DNA from 2 places in the Hymenobacter daeguensis genome. Region 2 is predicted to be linked to the other one. Evidence: riboswitches for the same ligand, from Rfam matches in the RefSeq annotation. Region 2 holds a riboswitch; the other holds the start of a gene.

Region 1 (10,057 bases), on a different contig from region 2:
GTGGGCCGTGTCGCCGCACCAGGCTTCGGCCAGCACCAGCCACTGCTCGGGCCGGGGCAGCGTGCGCAGGGTTTCGACCAGCCCGGGCAGCAGCGGCAGCACGTAGGCGCGGTCGAGGTGGCCCTGGTTCTGGTCGGTATAGCGGATGAGGCCCGGCGACTGCTCGGGGCCGGTGGTGCGGCGGCCGGCGGCCAGGTCGCGCACCAGCGCCCGGAACTCAGCGTAGGTGTAGGCCGGGGCGGGCACGGCGGCGGCGGAGAGAGAAGACATGAGCGAAAATGTACGGGAATGAGGGAAGGCGTGTAACCTACGAGGCGCACGCCCCGCTACAACCGTACCCGGGCCGGCAGGTTCGGGTTGCGCGGCGGGAGGTTATTTCTTTACCTTGCAACGTCGCACATCTTTCACACCCCCACTCCCTCGTTTTCATGCTTCTGAAATCCCTCCTCCGCCCCGTTGCCGTGGCTTTCGCCCTCACCGCTTCGCTGAGTGCCTGCAGCTCCGGCACCAAAGAAGGCGATACCAACGTAGAGCGCGGCTACACCAAAAAAGGGCCCGCCGCCCCGCAGGACGGCGTAGCGGGCGGCGACTCGGCCACGGCCGGCCTCTCGCGCGACACCACCCACCGCCCCACCGGCAAGGAGCTCTACAAAGCCGCCGGCGAAGCCACCGACCGCAACCACGACGGCATCGCCGACTAAGCAGCGGCGCTTCCCGGCCATTAAAAAAGTCCCTCACCTGGCGGCGAGGGACTTTTTCCTTTTTATGCAGAAAGAAGCAGGTGTGGAAAAGAAGGATGGTTTAGTAGAACACGAAGCCGTTGGGGCCGGCGCCCACCGTGGTTTCGTCGATTTTGGTGCCATCGGTCTGGTAGCGGGCCATTTTATCGGCGGAGAACGTGCCGGTGCCGGTATAGATTGTGCCGCTGATGGGGTCGATGCCCAGGCCGTAGAACTGCCCGGTGATGAACGGCGTGGTGAGCGAAGGCAGGGCGGCATCGGCAATGCCGAAGCGCACCACGGCCCCGTTGCCGGTGAAGGCATTCACGGCGCGGAAGTAGAGCTGGTCGCCCGCGCCATTGGCCTGCAGGTCGCTGGGGGCAAAGAGGTTGCTGGCAAACGTGCGCGTGGTGGTGCCGGTGGTGGGGTTGGCGGGGTCAATGCTGTAGAGGCTGCCGGCCGTGGTAAGGCCGTAGTCGACGGCGCTGTAGTTGCTCGTGTACACCACGTTGCCGCCGCACAGCACCCAGAGGCGGGCATTTTTGTCGAGGGCGAAGCTGTTAGGCGACGCGCCCACGGTCAGGGTATTGGTGACGCGGTTGGTGGCGGGGTCGATGACGGTGACGGTGCCGCTGCCCGAGTTGGCCACGAATACCTTGCCGCCGGCCAGGGTGAGGCGGCCGGGCGTGGAGCCGGTGGCAATGCTGTCGACCACGGTGTTGGTAATCAAATCCACGATTTTAATGCCGGCCCGCACCGTGCTGTAGTTGCCCCACTGCGTCACGTAGGCCCGGCTGGTGCTGATGGGCAGGATGTAGCGCGGGCTTTGCAGGCCATTAATCACGCCCACGGACTTGAAATCGGGCAGCGACACGACTTCCACCTTGTTCGAGCCGTTCATCACGATGTAGCCGCGCTTGTCGCGCACGGCCATGCTTTGGGTAAGGTTGCCCAGTCGGCGGCCGTTCACGCTCTGAAACAGGTCGTTGGTCACGGCTTTCGACGTTTTATCGAACAACGAAACGGTGCCCACGCCGGTGCCATTGGAAAATGGCCCTTCGTTGAGGACATACACACTGTTATTGTCGGATGAGGGCGCGGTCGTGGTCTCGTTGTCGGGGCTGCAGCTGGCCAGGGCCAGCAGGGCCAGCACGGGGAAAGTGAGGAGTTTAGAAAAACGCATGAGTAAAAAGAAATTGGGGATTAAAGATTGGTAATCAAGCATTAGCGCCAGCCCACGCGCAGGCTGCACCCGAAGGCCCGGGGCGGAGCCGGCCGGCCTTCGTAGCTCTCGTAGGTGTGGTCGAGCAGGTTGGTGGCCTGCAGCAGCAGCAGGGCTTCGAGGCCCGCGCCGGGGTGCAGGGTGTAGCTCAGGCTGCCCCCCAGCACCGCGTAGCTGGGCAGGTAGGCGCGGGCGGTGGCATCGGTGTAGCGGTAGCTGCTGGCGTTGCTGGTAGCGCCAATGCGCCAGCCCCGCCAGGCATAGTCGAGGCTGATGGCGCCGGTGTGCGCCGGCACGTAGGGCAGCGGCTGGCCGGCGGGCACGGGGTCGTCGGCAGTGGGCTGGCTGGTGCGGGCGCTGGTGAGCGAGTAGGCCGCCCGGGCCGTGAGGCGGTGCGCGCCGCGCCGCAGCGTGAGCGCCGAGCTGGCTTCGAGGCCCTGGGTCTGGACCTGCCGCAGGTTGCGGGGCCGCCAGAACCCTTCGGGGCCGGGGGTCCACTGCACCCAGTCGTTCACCAGCTGGCGGTAGCCGGTGAGCTCGGTTTGCAGCGTGGTGCGCGGCGCCGGACTGATGCGATGCAGCAGGCCGGCTTCGTAGCCCAGGCCGGTTTCGGGGCGCAGGCCGGGGTTGCCGCCGGGGTTGTAGTACCGCTCATTCAGCGTGGGCGCACGGTAGCTGCGGGCCACGCTGGCCTTGAAGGTGAGGGAGTGACCAGGGGAATGGGTGAGTGAGTCAGCCGGGCCGCTCGTCCACAGGTCCCACTCCAGGCCCAGCGTGGGCGTGAGGGGCCGGCCCTGGGGCAGCGCGGCCTGGCGCAGGTTGGCGGTGAGGCGCAGGCCGGGGTGCGGGTCGTAGCGAAACAGGGCAAAGGCGGCGGCGCGGTTTTCCGTCGTCACCGGGTTCAGGTATTCGCTGAAAGCGGCGTTGAAGTGCTGTACCTCAGCTCCCAGGCGCAGCGAGCCCCGGCGGCCCACGGCGGCCGTGTACTCGGCCTGGGCCTGGGTGGTGCGCACCCGCGAGTCGCTCAGAATGGTGAGGTCGTGGTAGTTCAGCACGTCCTCAAACCAGGCGGCACGCACGGCCCACTGCGCCCGCGCCGACGCCAGGCGACGGTAGCCCAGCACGAAGCGTCGGCTCTGGTCGTACTGGCGGGCGTTGCGCACCACGCCGGCGGCGGGCTCCACTTCCCGGTCGGTATCGGTGAGCCAGGCGCTGGCCGTGAGCTGGCCGGCCGTGCCCAGCCGCAGGGCCACTTCCGGGGCCAGGCTCCACTGGTGGCGCAGGGCCGCGCCGGTCAGCAGATGCCGCACCGGTCCGCTGAACTCCTGCGTGGTGTAGGGGTAGTTATTGTCGGCCTGCCGGTAGCTGGCAGCCACGCGCACCGCCACCGCGCCGCTGGCGCCCGAGGCATTGAGGCTGCTGCCGCGCAGGCCAAAGCTGCCCGCATCGGCCTGCACCGTGCCCCGGATGCCGGGCTGCCAGTCGGGCGCGGTGTTCAGCAGCACCGCCCCGCCAATGGCCCCACTGCCGTAGAGCGCGGCGGCCGGGCCGGGCTGCACCGCCAGGCTGGTATTGGCGCCCACGGGCAGCAGGGCAAAGTCGTTCTGGCCCAGCGTGGGCAAGGTGATGTTCAGGCCATTCCAGAGCACGGCCGTGTGCTGGGCCGAGGTGCCCCGAATGGAGATGGAAGCCAGCTGCCCCGGCCCGTAATTCTTGATATACAATGGTGTGCGCTCCTGCAGCAGCTCGGCCACGGTGCCGTTGCGGTACTGGCTCAGGGTCACCGAATCGGCGGCGTAGTGCCGGCTGCCGGTGGCGAAGCGCTCCGGCCCCACGGCCCGCACCTGCACCTCGGCCAGGCGGTGCCGCCGCCGCGAGAGCTGCGCCGAATCGGGCGGGGCCGGGCGGGCGGGCTGCTGCGCCGCAGCCGGGCCGGCAGCGCACAGCACCATTACCCCGCCCCAGAAGGCCGTCGGCTTAAAGAAAAATGAACGCAGCGGAATCAAATTTTCGGCGAAGAAAATTCGATTCAAAATCTGGCGCGGACCCGCTTCTTTCGAAGCCAGCCACCGTCAGACCGAGGCCGAAAAACAGGGGGTAATCCGGCTGCCCGGGGGTGGCCGCTGTTCTCTTTCTCCATTCGTCCTCCGCGAATGCTGAACCTGTGAGTGCCCTGGCAGGTCTCCTGGCTTGCTCCGCCGGGCGGGCCGCCTTCCCATTTAGCCGCTGATAGTCAGCAGCTAAAAAGTGGCATCGTGGCCCGCCCCGATGTGGAGCGTACAGTTGCGGGGACAGCTCCGGCATCGAACCGGATTCCCTTTTCAGCCGCGCCCCGGGAGTGGGGTCTGGCACCATTGCAGGCGCAAAGGTAAGCAGAAGTCGCCTGTCGTCTGAGAAATCGCCGGTCATCCTGAGCGCCGCTTTTCTCAGCGCCGAAACGTGAAGCCCACAAAATACTCGTGGTCGCTGAGGCGGTTCAGGGCCAGGTGGGTGCCGAGGTCGAGCTGCAGGTTGTCGGTGACTTTGAAAATCGGGGCAAGGTTGGTGGAGGCCTGCCAGCGGCGCTGCTCGGTGTTCCACTGCGTCACGCCTTCGATGACGACGCCCACTTTTTTGGCAAAGTCCCACTCCAGCGCGGCCGAGGGCATGAGGCGCACAAAGCGCTGGGCCTGGTCCCGGTCGTAGCTCAGGTCGGTTTCAAGCTGAGCTTCCAGGTTGAGGTTGTCGCTCAGCTCCAGGTCGATGGGCAGCACCACGCCGTATTCGGCCCCGCCGCTGCCGGTGGAGCCGCCGCTGGGCAGCCGCACGTAGCCGATGACGGCCATGGCCAGCGAGCCGTTCTGGTCGTCGCCCAGGAAGTTGTGCTTCACGCGCACGGTCACGTCGCCGAAGCCGGCGGTGCGCTCCTGCCAGTCGCTGGTGCCGGTGGTCCGTTGCTTCTCAATGCTGTAGAGCGGCACTTCCAGCTGCACATCGGTGCGGCGGCTCAGGCCCAGCTTGAACATGGTGTAGGCCAGGTGCAGCTCGCGGCGCTGGTCGTCGTTGCCGGAGCCGCTGTTGCTGAGGCGAAGGGCATCCACCTCGACCTGCGCGTGGCCGGCATCCACGGTAAAGGGGCTTTCGGTGATGCCGGGGCGGTCGGGCTGCAGCTCGCGCAGGCGGTTGCGCGGCACCGGCTTGCGCCAGCTAAAGTGGGCCGAATCGTAGGGCGAGGCTTTCGGTGGGGCCTGCGCATAGCTTGCCGCCGGCAACAGGAAAATGAGCCAGAAAAGGTGTTTCATGGGCCCTGTACGGGGCAGGAAGCCGTAACGCCGGCATTCACTTCATTCAGACCGGCCTTTGGCTTCCTCAAAACGGCACCACCACCTTCACGCCCAGGTTGCGGCCGGGGTTGTAGATGCCGCTGCGGCCGTTGGGCGAGGCCGCGTAGTACTCGAAGTATTTCAGCCGGTTGAGGTGCGCCTGATAACTGGTATTGAACACGTTATCGGCTTGCAGAAACAGCTGTACCGCGTCGCGGCCGGCGCGGGTGCGGAAGGTGGTGCCCGCCCCCAGGCCCAGCAGCACGTAGCCGGCAGTGGCGGTTTCGGCCCCGTCCACGGCGTAGAACTGATGTTGGCGGGCCACGCAGTCGAGGCCGATGCGGAAGTAGGTTTCGGCCAGGCGGCCGGGCCGGGCAGGGGCCGTCAGGCGCAACTCGGTTCGGGCCTGCGGCGGCGGAATGAGCGGCAGGTAGCGGGCCGCCGCGCCGAGGCGGTCCAGCAGCGGGGCGTTTTCGTTGAGGCCGCGCACCAGGGCCGCGCCGCTGCGCCAGCTCAGCCACGGCAGGGCCGCCGGGTGAATGTTCACGCTGACTTCGGCCCCGTAGAGCCGGGCGGCGGCCTGCTGGTACTGGTAGGTGGCGTTGCCGGGCACGATTTCCACGGGCTGGCCGGCGGCATCAGACAGACGGGCCTGGTAAATGAAATGCTGCACGTAGTTGTGGAAGATTTCGGCGCTGGCCTCCCAGCCGGGCGACTGCCACAACACGCCCACATCCTCCTGCAGGCTGAATTCGGGCCGGAAGTCGCGGTTGCCCAAGTACACGATGTGCGCGCCGGGGTCGAGGCCGTTCGAGCCGATTTCGGGGATGTTGGGGGCGCGGTAGCCCCGCGCCACGTTGGCCCGCAGCGTGAGGCGCGTGCTCAGCGCATAGCTCCCGCCCAGGCTGGCCGACACGCCCTGGTAGGTATTCCGAAATGAGGGAAACGGCAGCTCGCTGCCCGCCGTGCCCGGCCCGGCAGCCCCCGCAAAGCCGGTGGCAGGGTTCGGGGCCACGTAGAAATCGGCCCAGCGAATCACCCGCGTGTCGTAGCGCAGGCCCCCGGTTAGCTCCAGCGCCCCGAAAGCTTTCTTCAGCACCCCGAAGCCGCCCAAATCGGCCAGCGTATAGGCCGGGATGGGGAAATCGGTGGCATCCTGGTGGCGGTTGACTTGCGTCATGCCGTTGCCGCCAACGGTGATTTCGACGCCGTGCCAAGCGGGCAGCAGGTAGCGGGCATCGTAGCTGTAGGTGGTCAGGCGCAGGTCGAGGCCGGGCTGGCCGGGGGCGGTGGGGTGGTTGAACTCCTGCCGGTGGTTTTGCTGCACCCCCAGCAGCAGGCGCAACTCACCTTCGCCCAGCCGGAACGTGCTGCGGCTGAACACCCGATAGTGCTGAATGTACTGGCGCAAAGCACTGATTTGGTAGGATTTCAATTCGCCATCCGTCACCAGCGGCCGGCTTTTGATGTCATCGTAAATCCCCTCCCCTACCTGCCGGGTGAAGCGGCGGCTGAGCGAGTCGCGGCTGCCGTCGGGGATTTCCTGCTGGTCGTCGTAGGCCGTCAGGTACAGGTGCGAGCTGCCCCAGCTTTTCTGCACGCCCACCATGCCCGTCACCGTCAGCTCCCGAAAACCGGTGTTGTACACGAGGCCGTCCACGGCGTTGCGGTAGTCGCGGGCCAGGCGGTGGCTGGCCCGCAGGCTGGTCTGGAAGCCGTTTTTCTGGTAGTTCAGCCCCAGCGAATTACCGAACAGGCCGTTGACGCTCTGGTATTCAGCCACCGCATCGCCGCCCAGCCTGCCTTCGGGGCCGCTGGGCAGGGCGGGCAGCAGGTTCACCACGCCGGCCACGGCATCGGAGCCGTAGAGCAGGCTGGCGGGGCCTTTCACTACCTCCACGCGGTCAATATCATAGCCATCTACTTCGAGGCCGTGCTCGTCGCCCCACTGCTGGCCTTCCTGGCGCAGGCCGTTGTACATGGTCAGCACGCGGTTGTAGCCCAGCCCCCGAATGAACGGCTTGCTGATGTTGGGGCCGGTGGTGACGGCACTCAGGCCCGGCACGCCCCGCACGGCCGCATCAATGGCATTGGTGTTGGCGTTGAGCTGCATCTCGCGCTTGCTCAGGGCCGCAATGGGCACGGGGCTGCGGCGGATTTCGGTGGCCCGGCCCACGCCCGTCACCACCACTTCGGTGAGGGCGGCGGCGGCGGCGGTCAGGGTAAAATCTACCTTCAAGCCCATTGCTGGGTTAACGGTTTTCACTACTGGCGTGAAGCCGACCGCGCTGGCCTGCAGCCGTAACTGCGCAGAAGCCGGCGCACCGTCCAGGCTGAAGCGCCCTTGCGCATCGGCCGTGGCACCAAGGGCCGTGCCGAGCACCGCCACGCTGGCAAACGACACCGGCTGGCGTTGCGCATCGCGCACCGTTCCGATAATTGTTAGTGCCTGAGCCATCAGCAGCTGCGGCAATATCAAAAACAGTAAAGCTATTATTTTCATAGTCGATTTATTCGATGCAAAAGGGCATAGCAAGTCCGCGTCACGCAATAAGTGACTTCCGATAACCCGCCGATTCAGGGCTTCGCTAGCCTGCGAAGGTTTGCCAGAGCAAAAACACGTTTAGCAGAATGATGATGCCGGACACCGCCCAGGCCACCACCTGCACCCAGGGTCGGTTCACAAATACGCCCATCTTGGCCTTGCTACCAGTAAATAGCACCAGCGGCACCACCGCAAAGCTGAGCTGTAGCGACAGGATAACCTGACTGAGCACCAGCAGCTGCCCGGTGCCTTTCTCGCCGTAGAGCAGCGCCACAATCAGGGCGGGCACCACGGCAATGAGCCGCGTGATGAGCCGGCGCAGCCAGGGCTTCAGCTTCAAATCGAGGAAGCCTTCCATCACAATCTGGCCGGCCAGGGTGCCGGTCAGGGTCGAGTTCTGGCCCGAGGCCAGCAGGGCCACGGCGAAGAGCACACTGGCCGCGCCCGCGCCCAGCACCGGCGTCAGCAACTGGTAGGCATCGGCAATGTCGGCCACGTTCTCGTGGCCTTTGCCGTGGAAGGCAGCCGCAGCCGTAACGAGGATGGCCGCATTCACAAAAAACGCCAGAAACAGCGCCAGCGTCGAGTCGATGGTGGCAAACTTGATGGCCGAGCGCTTGCCGGGCTCGTCCTTCGGAAAGTCGCGCGTTTGCACGATGCTGGAGTGCAGGTACAGGTTGTGCGGCATCACCGTAGCGCCCAGAATGCCGATGGCCACATACAGCATCTGCGGATTGGTCACGATTTCGGGCTGCGGCACCAGGCCCTTGCTCAGCAACAGCCAGTCGGGGTGCGATACCAGGATTTCGTAGAGGAAGCAGCCGAAAATGAGCATGATAAGTCCCGCCACCAGGCTTTCGATAACCCGAAAACCCTTGCTCTGGAAGAACAGCACCACCAGCACATCGAGCGTGGTAAGCACTACGCCCCAGGCCAGCGGCAGGCCGAAAAGCAGGTTCAGCGCAATGGCCGAGCCGATGACTTCGGCCAGGTCGCAGGCGGCAATGGCGATTTCGCACAGGCCCCACAGCACCAGGCTCACGGGGCGCGAGTAGTGGTCGCGGCAGGCCTGGGCCAGGTCGCGGCCGGTCACGATGCCCAGCTTGGCGGCCAGGTGCTGGAGCAGCATGGCAAACAAGTTGGAAATCAGCACTACCGACAGCAGCGTGTAGCCGTAGCGCGCGCCGCCGGCCAGGTCGGTGGCCCAGTTGCCGGGGTCCATGTAGCCCACGGCTACCAGCAGGCCCGGCCCCCAAAACGCCATGAGCTTGCGCCAGAACGACGCATTGGCCGCCGGCACCTTGATGCTGGCGTACACTTCGCTCAGCGAGTTGCCGCGCCGGGCGTGGCGCCAGCCGGCTTCGGGAACAGGTGTTTTCGACTCGGCAGCAGTAAGAGGAGGCACGATAAGCAGATGGTTTTAACAAATATACACAATTTTTAGACTACCCTAAAAATTATTTTTGACCGGTTTAAATACTGGATTTTACTGAAAAGGTTTCGCCCGGCCAGCCGAAAGCGGCTTGTGTATCGCCCAAACTTGTCCGGCCGCTAGTCCCAAAAGCCCGACCTTTGTGGCCAACTCCCCCTTGCATGACCTCTTCCCAAACCAAATACCGGCTCGGCTTGCTTTCCCTCGTGGTCAGCATTGTGCTGGTAGCCATCAAGTTCTACGCCTACCGCCTCACCCGCTCCCAGGCGGTGCTCACCGATGCCCTGGAAAGCATCATCAACGTGGCCACCAGCGGCTTCGCGCTCTACAGCCTGTACCTGGCCGGCCTGCCCAAAGACGAAAACCACCCCTACGGCCACGGCAAGGTTGAGAATCTGTCGCTGGGTTTCGAAGGCGGGCTGATTTTTATGGCCGGCGCGTTTATCCTCTACAGCGCCACCAAAAGCTTCGTTCACCCGCACCCGGTGGCCCGGCCCGACTGGGGTGTGCTCCTGCTGGCCAGCACGGCCTTGGTGAACCTCGTGGTGGGGCTGCTGCTGGTACGCACCGGCAAGCGCCTGAACTCGGTGGCGCTGGTGGGCGATGGCCAGCACCTCTACATCGATGCGCTTACTTCCATTGTGTCATCGGGGGCGCTGGTGCTGGTAGCAGCCACCGGCATGGTGCGCTTCGACAGCGGCGCGGCCCTGCTGCTGGGCGGCTTCATTCTGGTGAATGGCTGGCGCATGGTGCGCCGCTCCGTATCGGGCCTGATGGATGAAACCGACACGGCCGTGGTCACCGAGGTCATTGCCGAATTGCAGGCCCAGCGCCGCG
Region 2 (10,057 bases):
TGGAAAAAGGGGCGGCCCACGCCGTGGTCGACGATGTGGTGCTGGCCGCCTCCGACCCCGGCCGCTACACCTACGCCCCCGACCCGCTGCGCGCCCTTCAGGAGCTGGCCCGCCAGCACCGCCAGCAGTTCCGCATCCCGGTGCTGGCCATCACGGGCTCCAACGGCAAAACCACAACCAAAGAGCTGCTCACGGCCGTGCTGGCCCAGCAATTTCAGGTGCTGGCCACCATCGGCAACCTCAACAACCACATTGGGGTGCCGCTCACGCTGCTGCGCCTGCGGGCCGGCGAGCACAACTTTGCCGTGATTGAGATGGGCGCCAACCACCGGGGCGAAATCGCGGCGCTGTGCGAAATCGCGCAGCCTACCCACGGCCTCATCACCAACATCGGCAAGGCCCACCTCGAAGGCTTTGGCGGGGCCGAGGGCGTGGCCCTGGGCAAGGGCGAGCTGTTCGATTTCCTGACGCGCACCGGCGGCACGGCCTTCGTCAACACGCTCGATGCCCGCCTGCCGTCGCTGGCGGCACAGGTGCCCGTGCGCGTCAGCTACCCCAATTTAGTCGATACCTACCCCGCCACCCTGCTGGCCGCCGACCCCGCCGTGGCCCTGCGCCTGGCCGATGGCACCGACGTGGCCGCCCAGCTCACCGGCGACTACAACTTCCCCAACCTGGCCGCCGCCGCCGCCGTGGGCCTGCATTTCGGCATTCCGGCCCACAAAGTGGCCACCGCCCTGGCCAGCTACAACCCCCAAAACAACCGCTCGCAGCTGGTGCGCACCGCCGTCGGCAACGAGCTGGTGCTCGATGCTTACAACGCCAACCCCAGCAGCATGGCCGCCGCGCTGCGCAGCTTCGCGGCCCGGCCGGTATCGCCGGGCCACACCAAGCTGGCTATTCTGGGCGACATGTTTGAGCTGGGCGACGACAGCCCGGCCGAGCACCGCCTCCTGGGCCAGTTGCTGGCCGAGCTGCGCTTGCCGCAGGTGCTGCTCATTGGGCCGGAAATGGCCGGCGCAGCCGCGCAGGCTGCCACGGCCCGGCACTTTGCCACCAAAGCCGAAGCGGCCGACTGGCTGCGCCAACACCCCACGACGGGCCGGCAGGTTCTGGTGAAAGGCAGCCGCGGCATGGCCCTGGAAACCCTGGTGGAGCTGCTCTGATTTCAGTCGGCAGCTGTCCATCAACCGTTAGCCGCCGTTCAGCAGGTCCGCAAGAACCTGGTCGAACGGCGGCTAACGGTTGATGGACAGCTGCTAAATGCTGTCTGCCTAAAACGGGCTCACAAAATCCCTGAAGCCGGGCAGCTCATTGTCTTTGCCCGATACCAGCGGAGCTACTTCGGTGCCCCAGCTGATGCCCAGGTCGGCATCGTCCCAGCGCAGGCCGCCTTCGGTGGCGGGGGCGTAGTAGTCGGAGCACTTGTAGAGGAAAATCGTGTTGTCTTCCAGCGCCATGAAGCCGTGGGCAAAGCCGACGGGGATGTAGAGCATGTTGCCCCGCTCGGCTGTGAGCTCTACCAGGACGTGCTGGCCGTAGGTGGGCGAGGCCTGCCGCAAATCGACGGCCACGTCGAGGGCACGGCCCTGGCCTACACGCACCAGCTTGGCCTGGGCGTGGGGCGGGCGCTGGAAATGCAGCCCGCGCAGCACGCCTTTTTTGGAGTTCGACTGGTTGTCCTGCACCCACGGGGCGTCGGCCCCGGCCTGGGCCATGAGGCGGGCGCTGAAGGTTTCGAAAAACACGCCCCGGTCGTCGCCAAATATGCGGGGGACAAACTCAATCAGGCCCTCTATGGGGAATGTCTTTACTTCCATCACCACAAAGTAAAGACGCAGCGGCGCAGCCCGCTTGGTTTGCATCGAAAAAATTGCCCCGCGCACCGGCTGGCGCGGCCCGGCGGGCTGCTTCTGCCGGTGCGCGGGTTCGGGCGCGTACCTTTGCGGCGTTGGTTCTCGGTTTGATTTCCTTCAATCAGCGGACGGTTTTCGGCCGGGGCCCAGGCGCCGGCGGAAATTAAAAGGGAATCGGGTGCAACTCCCGAACAGACGCGCTACTGTGAGTTTCCCGGCCCCCACGGGCCGGAGCCGGTGGCCCCATCAGTGCCCATTGGCCCGCCGAAACCGGGCCGAGAAGGGCGGGGCCCATCCGAAACAAGTCAGGAGACCTGCCGGCCGCCGAGTGATGCTGCCCTCGCGCTTTGGGGCTGGCATCGGCGGTGCCGTACCGCCGCGCCCGGGGCGCGGCCGGGGTGGCGTGCGGCCGGTGGTCAGTTTATCGCAACAAGGGCTGAGATGCAAGCGGAGGCCGTTTTTCTCCTTTTTTCCCCGTTGCCCATGCTCCTTGCCGACCGCATTGCCCGCGCCGAAACGCGCATCTTCAAAGCCGTTTTCCCCAACACCACCAACCACTACGACACCCTGTTTGGCGGCACCACGCTGCTGCTCATGGACGAGGTGGCCTTCATTGCCGCCACCCGGTTTTCGCGCCTGAAAATGGTGACGGTTTCTTCCGAGCGGGTCGATTTCACGCACCCCATTCCCGGCGGCTCGCTGGTGGAGCTGGTGGCCAACATCGAGTACGTGGGCCGCACCAGCCTGAAAGTGCGCGTCGAGCTGTTCGTGGAGCAGATGTACTCCGAAGAGCGCCACAAGGCCGTCACCGGCCTGTTCACCTTCGTGGCCGTGGACGAGCACAAGCAGCCCGTGCCGATTCTGAGCGTGTAGCCCCTTGTAGCACCTGCTTCAGCCTGTGCATCGTGAGGGCGGGCACAGGCTGAAGCAGGTGCTACAAGCTCTTGCCCAGCCCCACCCAGCCGCGTTGCATGGCGTAGTAGATGGCCGTGCCCACCACCAGCCCCACCAGGTAGCCATACGGCAGCCCGGCGCAGAGCAGGCCCACCAGCAGCGCCACCAGCAGGTCACTCCGCTGGCCGCTGATGTCGCGCAGCAGCGTGGCCAGCGACAGGGCCTCGAACAGCAGCAGCACGCCCAGCACCGGCAGCGGAAAAATCTGCACCACGTCGGCAAAGCCCTGGCTGAAGAACAGCCCCATCACCAGGAAAATGCTGCCGTAGATGACCACCGAGCCGCCCGTGCGCGCCCCAAACGCATAGTGCCCCACCATGCCGCCCGAGCCGTGGCACACCGGAAAGCCCCCGAAAAACGGGTTCACCAGATTCATCAGCGCGTAGGTGAAGCTGATTTTGCGGATGGTGAGCGGCGGGCGCTCAGGGAATAAATCGTGCGCCACCTGCTTGGTGGCCAGGATGGAATTGCCGAGCGAAAGTGGAATCTGGGGCAGGGCCAGCAGCACCGCGCCGGTGAGAATATCGGCCGTTTGGGGCAGGTACCAGGCGGGCAGGTGCAGGCCCACCGCCTTTTGGGCCGTGGCAAAATCGAGCTTAAAAAGCAGCGCATACGCCGCCCCCAGGGCAATGACGATGAGCGCCGCCGGCCAGCGCCGGTTGCCAAACAGCACCACCGTGACCGTGAAGGCCGCCGCCGCCAGCGCGTAGCCGGCCGCGCCATCGGCGCCCACGTATTTGGTGAGGGCCAGCGTGGCCAGCTGCAGGGCCAGCCCAAACTGAATGCCGCGCACCACGGCCTTGGGCACCAGCCGCGCCAGCGCATCAATCAGCCCGGTTATCGACAGGAAAAACATGCTGATGCCAATGGCCAGCCCGCCGCCGAAAATGACCCGGCCGGGAATTTTCTGGGCAATGACCAGCGCCGCGAATGCCTTGAGCGGCTGCACGGGCATGGGCATGCGGTACCACAGCCCGGTGAACACCTGCATCAGCCCGAACAGAATCAGGACGCTCGCGCTGTCGACGCGCGAGGCGGCGATGACGCCGATGAGCAGCGGCAAATCGGTGCCGAGGTCGCCGAACGCGCCAGCCACCTCGTTGCGGTCGAAGCGGATGGGCGGGCGCGTGGGGGCAGGCGGCGTGGGCTGAGTTTGGGTGAGGGTGTTCATTGGGTGTAAGTTCAGGAAGCCGCGCCACCTAGCTGCCGGTGCCGGCTGGTGCGGCTATCGTTCTGATGACAACCGGTCGGACGGCTGCGCCGTCGGACCGGGGCTGGCGGCTTCCTCGGCTACTTCGCCCAGGTACTCGCCGCTGGTGAGGCCCTTGCGGCGGCGCAGGCGCAGCGGCGGCAGGCGCTTGCCCAGCGCTTCTACGGCCGTTTCGTGGTCGAGGGCGTCTTCGGTGTGGGCCAGGAAAATGGTGGCCACGCCGTTGCCGATAAAGTTGGTGATGGAGCGGGCTTCGCTCATAAACCTATCCACGCCCAGCAGCAGCGCCAGGCCCTCCACCGGAATCACCTTCATGGCCGTGAGCGTGCTGGCCAGCACCACAAAGCCGCTGCCCGCTACCCCGGCCGCGCCCTTCGAGGTCACCATCAGGATGCCCATCATGGTCAGAATCTGGCCCGCCGATAAATCGACGTGAAACACCTGGGCCAGAAAAAGGGTCGAGAGCGAGAGGTAAATCGTGGTGCCGTCGAGATTGAAGGAGTAGCCCGTGGGCACCACCAGCCCCACCACCGGCTGGGCGCAGCCCATGCCTTCCAGCTTTTCCATAAGGCCCGGCAGGCCGGCTTCGGACGAGGACGTGCCCAGCACAATCAGCAGCTCGGCCTTGATGTACTTGAGAAACGACCACATGCCAATGCCGCAGTAGCGCAGAATGGCCCCCAGCACCAGGAAAACGAACATGCCCATGGTCAGATAAACCGTGGCCATGAGCTTGCCCAGCGGCAGCAGCGTGGCAATGCCGTACTTACCAATGGTGAAGGCCATGCCGCCAAACGCGCCGATGGGCGCCAGCAGCATCACCAGGTGCAGCCCGCGAAACACGTATTTCGAACACTCCTTCAGGAAATGGATGATGGGCTTGCGGCCGGCATACTTGCTCAGCACAATGCCCAGCACAATGGCCACGATGAGCACCTGCAAGGTCAGGTTATCGGCCAGGAAGTGGCCCCACGAGAACTCCGTGGCTTTTTTGGTGTACTCGCCCACCTTCCCGGTATCGAGCCGGCCCGTGCTCACGCCCGCGCCCGGCCGCACCAGCGCCGCCACGCCCACCCCAATGAGCAGCGCCAGCGTGGTCACGATTTCGAAGTACAGCAAGGCCTTGCCGCCGATGCGCCCCACTTTCTTCAAATCGCCCATCGTACTGATGCCCAGCGTGATGGTGAGAAAGATAATGGGGTTGATAAACAGCTTCACCACCTCGATGAACTTCTCGCCCAGCGGCTTCATCGCCACCGCCGTAGCGGGCCGGAAGTGGCCCAGCAGCGCCCCGGCCACAATGGCCAGCAGCACCCAAAGCGTAAGGTTGCGGGTGAGATTGCGAAGTTTCATAGGCGGCGGGCAGGGGCAGGATTGGGCCACAAGAACGGCACACGAAAAAGAACGTCATGCAGCGCGCAGCGAAGCATCTTGCCCACCGCTACTAATCCTTTTCATTTGACGATTGGTTTACTGACTGCGGGCAAGATGCTTCGCTGCGCGCTGCATGACGTTCTACTTTTCTACCTCACCAAAGCATCCTGCCCACCCATGGACCCCGCCATTCTGCTTCCCGCCGCCAGCTACGCATTCGCCACCATCGAAAAAGTGAGCGGCAGCGGCCCGCCCGTGCCCGCCTCCGACCAGCTGGCCGCCGAGGAGCCGCTGGAAATCCGCGTGGGCTACGAAGCCCAGGGCCAGCGCCTGCACCGCACCTTGTCGGTGACCATGCGCACGCCCGGCCACGACGAGGAGCTGGCCGCCGGCTTCCTGCTCACCGAAGGCCTCATCCACCGCAAAGCCGACCTGCTGGGCGTCATTCCCTGCCCCGACGTGCAGAAGGCCGAAGAAGCCGGCAACGTGGTGCGCGCCGAGCTGGCGGCGCATGTTAATGTCGATTTCGCAGCCCTGGAGCGGCATTTCTACACCAGCTCCAGCTGCGGCGTGTGCGGCAAAACCAGCATCGACGCCGTGCGAACCGCCAGCTGCCCGGTGCTGCCCGCCGCCGGGCCGCAGCTGCGCTACGAAACGGTGCACCAGCTGCCCGCAAAGCTGCGCGCCGCTCAGGCCGGCTTCGAGCAGACGGGCGGGCAGCACGCGTCGGCGCTGTTTTCGCCGGCGGGCGAGCTGCTGCTGCTGCGCGAAGACGTGGGCCGGCACAATGCCCTGGACAAGGTGATTGGGGCCGCGCTGCTGGCCGGGTGGCTGCCGCTGCACCAGCACCTGCTGCTGGTGAGCGGCCGGGTCAGCTTCGAGCTGGTGCAGAAGGCGGCGGCGGCCGGCATCGGCGTGCTGGCGGCCGTGGGCGCACCGAGCAGCCTCGCCATTCAGGCGGCCGAGAGCTTCGGCATGACGGTGCTGGGCTTCGTGCGCGACGAGCGGTTCAACATCTACAGCCACGGCTGGCGGCTACAGGCGGAGGTTACCGCCGAGGGCGCGGAGGCACGCTGAGTCGCGCCGCAACAGCTTTGCGAACCTCCGCGAAAACCTCTGCGTCCTCGGCGGTAACTGTACTTCGCGCCGCCAGAAAATACGCACCGCCGGGTAACTGCTTTCCATCCTCACCGTTTAACTTTTACCCAAAATCCCGCCCCATGAAACTCCGCATCGAAGACGACACGCTACGCCTGCGCTTATCCCAGGGTGAGCTGGATGAATTTGCCGCAACCGGCCGCGTCGAAGGGGCCGTGCATTTCGGCCTCAGCCCCGGGCAGCGCCTGACCTACGCCCTGGAACGCGGCTCCGAGCCCGCCCAGACCCTCCCCAACGAAGAGCCCGTGCAGGTACACTACGAGCCGGGCGCGCTCACCGTGCTGGTGCCGTTTGCGATGGCCAAAGAATGGGTCGAAACCGACCAGAATGGCTTCTCGCACACCCTGCCACTGGCTGAAAACCAGCATCTCCGCATTCTGGTTGAGAAGGACCTGGACTGCCGGCACTAGTGCCAATTATGAATTTCGAATTATGCGTTATGAATTGAGCCTATGGCGAATGCATGCCTGCAAATCGGTTCCAGCTCGCACCAAAACAACTCATCGCATTCCTCAACAAATTCATAACTCATAATTTATAATTCATAATTAAAACAATGGAAGATTCTCCCAAATCTGACCCCGGCCAGGCCGGCAAGGCCCACGAGCAAAAGGCCGAAAACGCCCCCAAAAGCGGCGAGCGCCCCAACCAGGGCAGCGCCCCCGCGCCCGACCATTACCGCACCGAACCCCAGGATACTCACGTGCACGCCCACATCCCCGCCCCCGACGTTGCCAACGCCAAGTACGAGCACCCCATTCTGGCCCAGCCGCCCGAAGCCCTGACCGGCCTGCGGCTCGAAGCCCGTGAGAAAGTAGCGGCCGGCGTCACGGCCGTCATCAAATCCATGCAGTTCAGCTGGACGGAGGGCGGCGTGGGGCGCGGCACCAAGGCCCTGCTGGGCCTGAACCAGAAGGACGGCTTCGACTGCTCGAGCTGCGCCTGGCCCGACCCCGACGAGCACCGCTCCGTAGCCGAGTTCTGCGAGAACGGCGCGAAGGCCACGGCCTCGGATGCCGACGACCGGGCCGCCGGGCCGGAGTTTTTCGCCCGGCACAGCCTGGCCGAGCTCTCGCGCATGACCGACCGCGACCAGAACAACGCCGGCCGCCTCACCCACCCGATGGTGAAGCGCCCCGGCGACAACCACTACTCCCCCATTGCCTGGCCCGATGCGTTCGACCTCATCGCCCGGGAGCTGAACGCCCTGGACTCGCCCAACGAAGCCGTGTTCTACACTTCGGGCAAGGTGCCCAATGAGCCGGCGTTTCTGTTCCAGCTTTTCGCCCGGCAGTTCGGCACCAACAACCTGCCCGACTGCTCCAACATGTGCCACGAAAGCAGCGGCTCGGCCCTGAGCCCCACGCTGGGCCTGGGCAAAGGCTCGGTGACGCTCAACGATTTGCACGAGGCCGAGGTCATCCTCATCATCGGCCAGAACCCCGGCACCAACCACCCGCGCATGCTCACGGCCCTGCAGATTGCCAAGAAGAACGGGGCCAAAATCATTGCCGTGAATCCGCTCATCGAGGCCGGCCTCAACCACTTCCGCAACCCGCAGGATTTCATGAATCCGCTGAAGGCGCTGGGCGCGCTCATGGGCGACGGCACGCAGATTACCGACGTGTTTCTGCAGGTGAAGGTGGACGGCGACATGGCCCTGCTGCGCGGCATCATGAAGCACCTGCTGGAGGCCGAGGACCGGAACCCCGGCCAGGTGGTGGACCGCAAATTTGTGGATGAATTCACGGTCGGCTTTGCCGATTTTGAGCAGAACATCCGCACCACCAGCTGGGAGGAAATTGAGGAAATCAGCGGCATCTCGCGGGCGCAGCTGCTGGAAGCGGCCAACCTCATTGCCACCAAGCAGAAAATCATCACCTGCTGGGCCATGGGCGTGACGCAGCAGCGCCAGGGCGTGCAGACCATTCAGGAAATCGTGAACCTGCAGCTCCTGAAGGGCGCCATCGGCAAGCCCGGCGCGGGCACCTGCCCGGTGCGCGGCCACTCCAACGTGCAGGGCGACCGCACGATGGGCATCTGGGAGCGCATGCCGAAAACCTTTCTGGATTCGCTGCAGAAGGAGTTCAACTTCACGCCGCCCACCAAGGACGGCTTCGACGTGGTGGAGTCCATCAAGGCCATGCGCCTGGGCCACACCAAGGTGTACTTCGGCCTGGGCGGCAACCTGCTGGCCGCCGGCCCCGACACCGAAGTCATTGCCGAAGCCATGCGCAAGCAGAAGCTGACCGTGTTTGTGGGCACCAAGCTCAACCGCGGCCACCTCACCACCGGCGAAACCAGCCTGCTGCTGCCCACCTTCGCCCACGTCGATATCGACAGACAGAAGTCGGGCCACCAGATGACTTCGTGTGAAAATTCGATGGGCGTGGTGAGCCAGAACAAGGGCATTCTGACGCCGCTGGCCGGCGAACAGCTCAGCGAAGTGGCCATCATCAGCGGCATGGCCATTGCCACGCTGGGCGAGAGAACCAACATTGCCGACTGGGTGGCCATGACGGAGAATTACGACGTCATCCGCGACCACATTGCCCGCGTCATCCCCGGCTTCGAGGATTTCAACCAGAAGCTGCGCCGGCCCGGCGGCTTCTACCTGCCCAACGGCCCGCGCGAGCGCAAGTTCACCACGCCCGACGGCAAGGCCCATTTCACCAAAACCACGCTGGAGAAGTACGCCCTGGAGCCCGACCAGCTGGTGCTGATGACGGTACGCTCGCACGACCAGTTCAACACCACCATCTACGAGTATAACGACCGGTACCGGGGCATCCACGGCGAGCGCCGCGTGCTGTTTATGAACCCCGCCGACATGGCCGCGCGCGGCATTAAAGCCAAAGACCTCATCGACATTACCAGCCACTTTCAGGGCGAGGAGCGCCGCGTGGAGAAGTTCGTGGCCGTGCCGTATGACATTCCGAAAGGTAACGTCTGCGCCTATTTCCCGGAGGCTAACCCGCTGGTTCCCATCGGCAGCGTGGCCAAAGTGAGCAACACGCCCACCTCGAAATACGTGGTGGTGACGGTGGTGCCCACGGCCGTGAACAACGACCTGCGCATCAGGGAGCGGGAGGCCATGATGGCGTAGGAACCTGCCTCAGGCTAAGTCCACCGGTCATCCTGAGCGCAGCGAAGGACCTTCTCACGCCTGAGCGATTTATTCACGTGTGAGAAGGTCCTTCGCTGCGCTCAGGATGACAAATGCGCTATCACTAGCGAGTCAGCTCCTGCTCGGCCGCGGCCCGCTCCTCCGGCGTGTTCACGTTGCGCAGCTCCTCGGGCGCGGGCGGGGCCAGCAACTCGATGTCGGAGTTAATCAGGGCCTTGCGCGGGCAGGAGTAGCCTAGGCTCAGAAACCGCAGCAGCTGCCCGTAGCTGCGCGGCTCCCAGATGCTGATGAGCGGCTCCGGAAACGCATCCCACGGACTACGGAACGACGTGGCCATGCGCGCCGGCTGCCGGTTGCTTACCAGGTGCTCCAGCGTGT

Evidence for each region. A riboswitch is a leader RNA that binds a small molecule or an ion and turns the genes downstream of it on or off. The one in region 2 is predicted to bind cobalamin.
Region 1: another riboswitch for cobalamin. It lies ahead of ACYVHT_RS19815 (TonB-dependent receptor plug domain-containing protein); the one in region 2 lies ahead of ACYVHT_RS13430 (acyl-CoA thioesterase).

The regions. Positions count from the first base shown of each region.
Region 1 covers NZ_BAAGWC010000027.1:43,894-53,950, forward strand. Annotated here, with positions in the region: gene ACYVHT_RS19800 (thioredoxin family protein) at 1-270, opposite strand, end outside; gene ACYVHT_RS19805 (hypothetical protein) at 429-701, shown strand; gene ACYVHT_RS19810 (DUF5074 domain-containing protein) at 802-1,902, opposite strand; gene ACYVHT_RS19815 (TonB-dependent receptor plug domain-containing protein) at 1,944-3,947, opposite strand; cobalamin riboswitch at 4,100-4,312, opposite strand; gene ACYVHT_RS19820 (transporter) at 4,368-5,222, opposite strand; gene ACYVHT_RS19825 (TonB-dependent receptor) at 5,290-7,701, opposite strand; gene ACYVHT_RS19830 (divalent metal cation transporter) at 7,832-9,193, opposite strand; gene ACYVHT_RS19835 (cation diffusion facilitator family transporter) at 9,382-10,057, shown strand, end outside.
Region 2 covers NZ_BAAGWC010000011.1:35,761-45,817, forward strand. Annotated here, with positions in the region: gene ACYVHT_RS13420 (UDP-N-acetylmuramoyl-tripeptide--D-alanyl-D-alanine ligase) at 1-1,166, shown strand, start outside; gene rfbC (dTDP-4-dehydrorhamnose 3,5-epimerase family protein) at 1,275-1,865, opposite strand; cobalamin riboswitch at 1,969-2,192, shown strand; gene ACYVHT_RS13430 (acyl-CoA thioesterase) at 2,340-2,729, shown strand; gene ACYVHT_RS13435 (putative sulfate/molybdate transporter) at 2,791-3,981, opposite strand; gene ACYVHT_RS13440 (cation:dicarboxylase symporter family transporter) at 4,036-5,373, opposite strand; gene fdhD (formate dehydrogenase accessory sulfurtransferase FdhD) at 5,572-6,471, shown strand; gene ACYVHT_RS13450 (DUF7009 family protein) at 6,615-6,962, shown strand; gene ACYVHT_RS13455 (FdhF/YdeP family oxidoreductase) at 7,109-9,658, shown strand; gene ACYVHT_RS13460 (NTP transferase domain-containing protein) at 9,783-10,057, opposite strand, start outside.